Regions from separate parts of the Propionibacterium acidifaciens genome, predicted to be linked through region 2. Evidence: riboswitches for the same ligand, from Rfam matches in the RefSeq annotation. Region 2 holds a riboswitch; the other holds the start of a gene.

Region 1 (3,589 bases), 1.1 Mb from region 2:
CCCGAGCCTGCTCGACGGGCGCTACCCCGTCGCGGGCGCCAACACCGAGGGGGCGGTCGGCGCCGTCGTCGAGCGCGAAGTGCTCGGCGGGCCCTGAGCCGGCCGGCTCAGACGTCCAGGCGGCGCTCCTCGCCGGACCCGAGACTGGCCGGGACGTCGACGAGGACCTGGTTGGCGCTGCCCCGCCAGGGCAGGGACAGGGTCCTCCTGGCCCGGACGTACGGCCCGGCGACCATGACGTCCACGAGGAGGAGGAGCTCGGCGAGCCCCGGGTCGCGGGCGGCTCTCCGCACGAGCACCTGCCAGGTGTACCCCGAGTAGCACCACACCGACCAGCCGCGGCCCCTGGCGGCGCGCGCGAGGACCGCGCAGTCAGCAGCCTGGACCGTCGGCTCGCCGCCCGACAGGGTCAGCCCCGAGGCGAGGCGCTCGTGCTCGATGACGTCGACGAGCTCGCCGACCCCGACCTCGCGGCCGCCGTCCACGGCGTGCGTCGACGGGTTGTGGCACCCGGGGCACCGCAGCGGGCAGCCCTGGCAGAAGACGGTGACCCGGACGCCCGGGCCGTCGACGATCGAGCTCGTCGTGAACCCGGCCAGTCTCACAGCGCGTGCGTCACCCGGTCGCGGACCTCGGCGCGCTTGGCGTCGTTGAAGCGCTCGAGCGTGCCGACGAGGTAGCCGGTGATGCGGCGGATCCGGTCGAAAGGGCGCCTCCTCTCGGCCCGCCCGCAGCCGGGGCACCGGTCGTCGATGACACCGGTGTACCCGCACACCGGGTCGTGGTCGACGGGGTGGTTGATCGCGCCGTAGCCGATGCCCGACCCGGCCATGAAGCGGACGATCTGCTCGATCGCCCCGACGTTCTTCGAGGGGTCGCCGTCGATCTCGACGTAGGTGATGTGCCCGGCGTTCGTCAGGGCGTGGAAGGGCGCCTCCTTGGCGATCTTGTCGGCGAGGCCGATGTCGAAGCCGACGGGGATGTGGAAGGAGTTCGTGTAGTACTCCTTGTCGGTGACCCCCGGGATGATGCCGTGGAGGCGCTGGTCCATCCGCACGAAGCGCCCGGCGAGGCCCTCGGCCGGGGTGGCCAGGAGCGAGAAGTTGAGACCGGTCCGCTCGGCGGCCTGGTTCATCCGCCAGCGCATGCGCACGACGATGGAGTAGGCGAGGTCCCACGCCCGCTGGGACTGACCGTGATGCTCGCCGATGAGGGCGTGCACCGCCTCGGCGAGCCCGATGAAGCCGACCGACAGCGTGCCGTGCTTGAGGACCTCGCGCACCCGGTCCTGGCCGCCGAGCCGCTCCGAGTCGATCCACACCCCCTGCCCCATGAGGAACGGGAAGTTGCGCACCCGCTTGCCGGCCTGGATCGTGAAGCGCTCCATGAGCTGGCCGATGACGAGCTGGATGCGCTCGTCGAGCGTGCACAGGAAGCAGTCGACGTCGCCGTCGGCCTCGATCGCCAGGCGCGGCAGGTTGATCGTCGTGAAGGAGAGGTTCCCCCGTCCGTGGGTGACGGCCCGGTCGGGGTCGTGGACATTGGCCATGACCCTCGTGCGGCAGCCCATGTACGCGATCTCGGTCTCGGGGCGGCCGGGGACGTGATGAACCCTGTTGAAGGGGGCGTCCTGGAACGAGAAGTTCGGGAAGAGGCGCCCGGCAGTGACCCGGCAGGCCAGCTGCAGCAGGTCGTGGTTGGGGTCGCCGGGGTCGAGGTTGACGCCCTTCTGGACGCGGAAGATCTGGATGGGGAAGATCGCGGTCTCGCCGTTGCCCAGCCCCGCCTCGGTCGCCAGGAGCAGCTGCCGCACGACCATCCTCGCCTCGGGCGAGACGTCCGTGCCGTAATTGATCGAGGAGAACGGCGTCTGCGCCCCGGCGCGAGAGTTCATCGTGTTGAGGTTGGCGATGAAGGCCTCCATCGCCTGGTAGGTGAGTCGTTCGGTCTCGCGCACGGAGCGCTCGCGGATCCGGGCGTGCAGGGCCTCCAGGTCGGCGCGCTCGCCGAGCAGGCCGCGCAGATAGGCGCGCTCGTCGCGCAGCTGGGCCGCGGAGGGCTCGAGGACGACGTGCGGCGGGTAGACCGCGACGGGTTCGACGCCCAGGAGCCGGGCGGCCGTGTCCGCATTCTCCAGGAACCGGCTCTCGAGGGTCCTGCGGACCCCGGGGGCCATGTCGACGTCGAAGTTGGGGATCGCCTGCCCGCCGTGCTGGTCGTTCTGGTTCGACTGGATCGCGATGCAGGCGAGCGCCGCGTAGGAACCGATCGACTGCGGTTCGCGCAGGTGGCCGTGACCGGTCGAGAAGCCCCCGCGGAACAGATCGGTGAGGCTGATCTGGCAGCAGGTCGTCGTGAGCGTGTAGAAGTCGAGGTCGTGGATGTGGATGTCCCCGAGCCGGTGGGCGGCCGCGTACTCGGGGGCGATGATCTCGGAGAGGTTGAGGTGCTTGGCGCTCTCGGTGCCGTAGCGGAGCATGGCGCCCATCGAGGACTGGCCGTCGACGTTGGCGTTCTCCCTCAGGGCGTCGTTGGCCGCGGTGTCCGCGGCGGCGATGCCGCGCAGGGACTCCATGAGGGCCGAGCCGCCCTGGGCGGGGCGGGGCGGGCGGCGTGTGATCGAGCCACCGGAATGCACGGATGTCGTCATCGACGGGGCCCCTCCTCGTGGCCCGTGCCGCGCGGCGGACGGGAGGACCCTCCCCCCGGCCGCCCGCGAGGCGGTGTCGAGTGCCGGGCCGCGGCCCGGTGCTGGCAGGTCTTCGGACTCGAAGGCGCTTCCCCGAGGGGGCTTCCTGGTCGGCGCTTCCCAGGCCGGGGCCCAGTGCTCATGCCGATGTCGTTCCTTCTCACCGCTGCGGGGCAGTCCCGGATTCGCACCGGCTTCCCTTTTCACTCCCCACCACAACATCTAGTGTCGAGGCGGGTCGACCAGCACCACGGAATGTATCAGGGGCGCTCGCGCGGAGAGCGCGACACACCCAGGGCCTCACCTTCTCACTGCCGGACCCGACCCCGCCGGGCCTCCGGGGAGTCGTCGGGCATCCGGTCGCCGGGGGCCCGACGAACCTCGGCCCCGGGGCCGCCGCCCCGGCCCCGCCCACAGGGCACGATGCATCGGGGTACCGGTCACCGGGTCGTCGACGACGAGCACCGCCACGCCGAAGACCTCCTCGACGATCCGCGCGGTGACGACCTCGGCCGGGGTCCCCTGGGCGACGACGGCGCCGCCCCTCGTCGCCGCGTAGCGGGCGGCCTGGTTGAGAGGTCGTGAAGCACGGCCACCATCGTCCGGCCCTGCCGGTTGAGCTCCGCGAAGAGTTCGAGCAGGTCGATCTGGTGGGCGATGTCGAGATTGGGTGGTGGGCTCGTCGAGGAGCAGCAGAGGCGTCTCCTGGGCGAGTGCCATGGCCACCCAGACGCGTTGGCGCTGACCGCCGGACAGCTCGTCGACGGGGCGCCGGGTACGCCGCCGTCGCGGACGGTGACCTGTCCAGCCTCCCTCCCCCGGGAGCGATCGGCTCGATCGAGTAGGCCCTGCAGAATCCGACCCCGAGGAGCGGCGAGGCGTTCGGCTCCCGAGTCGGAC
Region 2 (3,589 bases):
CCGCCGCCTTCGTGGGCGACACCGGCGTCGACCTGCTGGCCGTCGCCGTCGGCTCCTCGCACGCGATGGTCACCCGGACGGCCGCCCTCGACACCGACCTCATCCGGGCGATCGCCGCCGCCGCCCCGGTGCCGCTGGTGCTCCACGGCTCCTCGGGCGTCAGCGATGCGGGCATGAGCGCCGCCATCGGGGCCGGCATGGTCAAGATCAACGTCTCGACGCACCTGAACAGGATCTTCACCGGATCGGTGCGCGAGACCCTGGCGGCGAACCCCGACCTGGTCGACTCGCGCAAGTGGTTCAAACCGGCCGGTGAGAAGGCCGGGGCCGAGGCCGAGCGGTTGCTGAGACTGTATGCGCACGGGTGATCCGTCCGGTCGAACCCCATGATGAGCGGGTCCGCGCGCCGGCGCGCGGACCCGCTCATCGTCCCCGTCGCGTTCGGGCGATTCCCAAGAAGGTGCGGGTCCCGCGTGTGGTCGTCCGGAGCGGGCTGGTTTGATGGTGCACACCCCCCTCACCCGATTCACCCCGTACTGGAGAATGCAGCATGGCGCAGCAGCAGGGCGCACAGGACGACCCTGAGCAGTCCCCCGCCCCGGAGCCGCCGCCCCGGGTGCTGCCCCCTCGTCTTCCGAACGGCCCGCGCCGGGGCCTCCTCGACTATTCCCAGGCGCCGATGGAGCAGGCCCGGCGCGGCCTGAGCGGACGCGTCCTGCGGATCCTGCGGGTCCTGTCCGTCGTCCTCGCCGTCGTCCTCGTCCTCGTCGTGGGCTTCGTCGCCGACATCCTCCTCGGCGGCCCCGGCACCGCCGAGTTCGCCGTCCGGGACGCCGGCTACTCCCCGCGGGGCCGGGTCGGCGACTGGCTCGACCCCGGCTACGCCGACGGCTACGATTCCTGGACGACCGACGAGACGGTGCTGGGAGTGTCCTCGGACCGGGCGGCGGTGCTCGTCCAGCGCAGCGCCGGCGCGGGCCAGGACGAGGGCACCGCCCCGCTGACCGGCCTCGACGCGGCCACCGGCGCCCAGCGGTGGCAGGTCACGGGGCTGCGGTGCATGGGCCGCGACGCCGTGCTCGACGGCTCCGCCTACTGCGCGCGCCGCAACGGCGGCACCGGTCAGATCGTCGGCGTCGACATCGCCACGGGGCAGCAGCGGGTCGTCCACGAGAGCACCGACGCCCTCTCCTTCCTCCAGGTCCGCGGCGTGCACGACGGCGAGTTGATCGTCACCGGGGCGGCCGGCTCCGACACCGAGCAGGTGCGCGCGATCGGCTCCGACGGCGCCCTCGACTGGCAGCTCGACCTGCCCTGGTGGGGCCAGTGCCGCTTCCTCGTCGACCACCTCGGCTGCGTCTCGTACGCCGACTCGCAGGTCGCCGTCGTCGACCTGTCCACGGGCTCCTTCTCGCTCGAACCCACCGAGTACGAGCACTCGGGGCAGGAACTGTCGGTCGGGTGGGCGTGGAACGGCTTCACGACCAACGACGCCGGCGATGAGCGGGCCCGGAGGGTCCGCGACCTGACCGGTTCCGAACAGGGCCGGATCACCTCCTCGGGGGGTCCCGACTACGGCTCCGACCGTCTGCTCTACTCCCGCGAGGATCTGCTCGCCGGGGGCTCCCGGCCCACCCGGATCGGGGTCGACGCCACCGGGCGGGTCGTGGCCGTCCGCTCCGGCTCCGGCATCAGGACGCTGCCCTCGCGCGGCCGCATCGACGCCGACTCCGTCGACCTGGTGAGCGCCGACGGCTCGGTGCTGCTGGCCCGCACCTACACCCGCCGCGGCCGGGCCGGCGACGGCGACACCTGGGCCGTCTACGCGGCCGATGGCGCGAAGCGCCAGGACCTGCCGCGCGTCACGTCGTCCGTCGACGGCCTGCTCGTGGACGAGACGGGCGGCACGACGACGGTCCTCGTGCCGCGGGGCTGACACCGCGCCGGCGACGGGCCGCCGCACCGGCGTCTGCTGCACCGGCGTCTGCTGCACCGGTGTTCTGCGGGGCCGGTCTCCCGCTGCACTGATGGGCCGCGGGACCGGCGTTCCGCGGGGCGGACTCGCCACGGGCCGCCTCCGGCCGCCATCCTGAGCCGTTGCCCGGTCTTCCGCGGTGCGCCGTTGGTGGGCGCCGGGAGGCAGGATGAGCTTCTCACTGCTCGCCGGGCGTCTGTCAAGCGTCTTCGGGGTGGTCGTCGGTCGTGGCTGTTGGGCGTCGGGGGCCGGGTGAGCTTCTCACTTCTTGTTCGGCTATGGCGGTCTGCGGGCCGTGGCTAATGTGACGTCCGCTGGTTCGGTTCGTCGTCGCCGGTGCGCGTCGGCGGATCGTCGTAAGAGGGAATCCGGTGCGAGTCCGGAGCTGTCCCGCAGCGGTCAATGGGAACGAGGCTGCGTCGAGTGCACTGGGCTCTTGGGTCCGGGAAGCAGCGGTCGAGGAAGCCGGGGTGATCCGGAGTGCCCATGAGCCCGAAGACCTGCCGGCCCGGCGGTGTCCGCCGTCGGTTCACGCTGTGCCCCGCGGGGGCTCGCAGGCCCTGCCGTGCGCGCATCCCCGGGGGCGAGTCCCGCCGAGGAGCGCATCATGGGCCGTGCCGTCGCGGACCGGACCGCCGGCGCGGTGCTGCCCGTTCCCGCCGGGGTCGCGCCCGTCGTCCCGGCGAGGCGCGGCCGGGCGATCCGGCGGATCGTCCTCATCGGCGCTCTGCTCGTCATCACGCCTGCGCTCACCATCGCGATGGGCCCGGCCGCCGTGCCCCTGCACGACGTCTTCGGCGTCATCGCGAGTCACGTCCCGGGCCTGCCGGTGGACATCACGTGGGACCGCACGATCGACGCCATCGTCTGGCGGACCCGGCTGCCCCGCATCATCGGGTCCATGGCGGTCGGGGCGATCCTCGGGGTGTCGGGCGTCGTCATGCAGGCGATCGTCCGCAACCCGTTGGCCGAGCCGTACGTCCTGGGCGTCAGCTCGGGGGCCTCCACCGGCGCCGCCCTCGCGATGATCACCCTCGGCGTCTCCTCGGGTGGTCTCGTCGGCCTGCTCGCCTTCGGCGGCGCCTCCCTGGCCACCGCGGCGGTGCTCGCCGTCGCCGGACGCACCCACAGCCCGCTGCACCTGGTGCTCGGCGGCCTGGCCGTCGGCTTCGGCTTCCAGGCGGTGACGAACCTCATCATCTTCTCGGCCGACTCGGCGGAGGCGGGCCAGTCGGTGTCCTTCTGGATGCTCGGCTCGATGGCCCGCATCGGCGTCGGCGACCTGCCCCGCCTCGTCGTCACCGCCGGCCTGCTCGCCATCGCCATGGCGGTCCTGGGGCCGGTGCTCGACGCGCTGGCCAGCGGCGACCGCACCGCCCAGTCCGTCGGCGTCGAGCCGGGCCGGGCCCGCATCTGGCTTCTTCTGCCCGTCTCGGCGGCCGTCGCCATCGCCGTGGCGAGCGCCGGCGGCATCGGCTTCATCGGCCTCATCATCCCGCACATCATGCGGTCCTTCATCGGGCACTCGCACCGCCTGCTCGTCGTGGGCACGGCGCTGGCCGCGGCGCTGTTCTGCGTGTGGACCGACACCGCGGCGCGCATCGTCTTCTCGCC

What was found. A riboswitch is a leader RNA that binds a small molecule or an ion and turns the genes downstream of it on or off. The one in region 2 is predicted to bind cobalamin.
Region 1: it holds a riboswitch for cobalamin, as region 2 does, so the genes downstream of both, EGX94_RS00875 (anaerobic ribonucleoside triphosphate reductase) here and EGX94_RS05445 (FecCD family ABC transporter permease) in region 2, are expected to answer to the same signal.

Annotation. Positions count from the first base shown of each region.
Region 1 covers NZ_CP033719.1:205,949-209,537, forward strand. The annotation lists gene EGX94_RS00865 (HAD family hydrolase) at 1-97, shown strand, start outside; gene EGX94_RS00870 (4Fe-4S single cluster domain-containing protein) at 108-605, opposite strand; partial or broken gene EGX94_RS00875 (anaerobic ribonucleoside triphosphate reductase) at 602-2,584, opposite strand; cobalamin riboswitch at 2,737-2,951, opposite strand; partial or broken gene EGX94_RS00880 (ABC transporter ATP-binding protein) at 2,998-3,460, opposite strand.
Region 2 covers NZ_CP033719.1:1,275,563-1,279,151, reverse strand. The annotation lists gene EGX94_RS05455 (class II fructose-bisphosphate aldolase) at 1-368, shown strand, start outside; gene EGX94_RS05450 (hypothetical protein) at 551-1,936, shown strand; cobalamin riboswitch at 2,279-2,497, shown strand; gene EGX94_RS05445 (FecCD family ABC transporter permease) at 2,583-3,589, shown strand, end outside.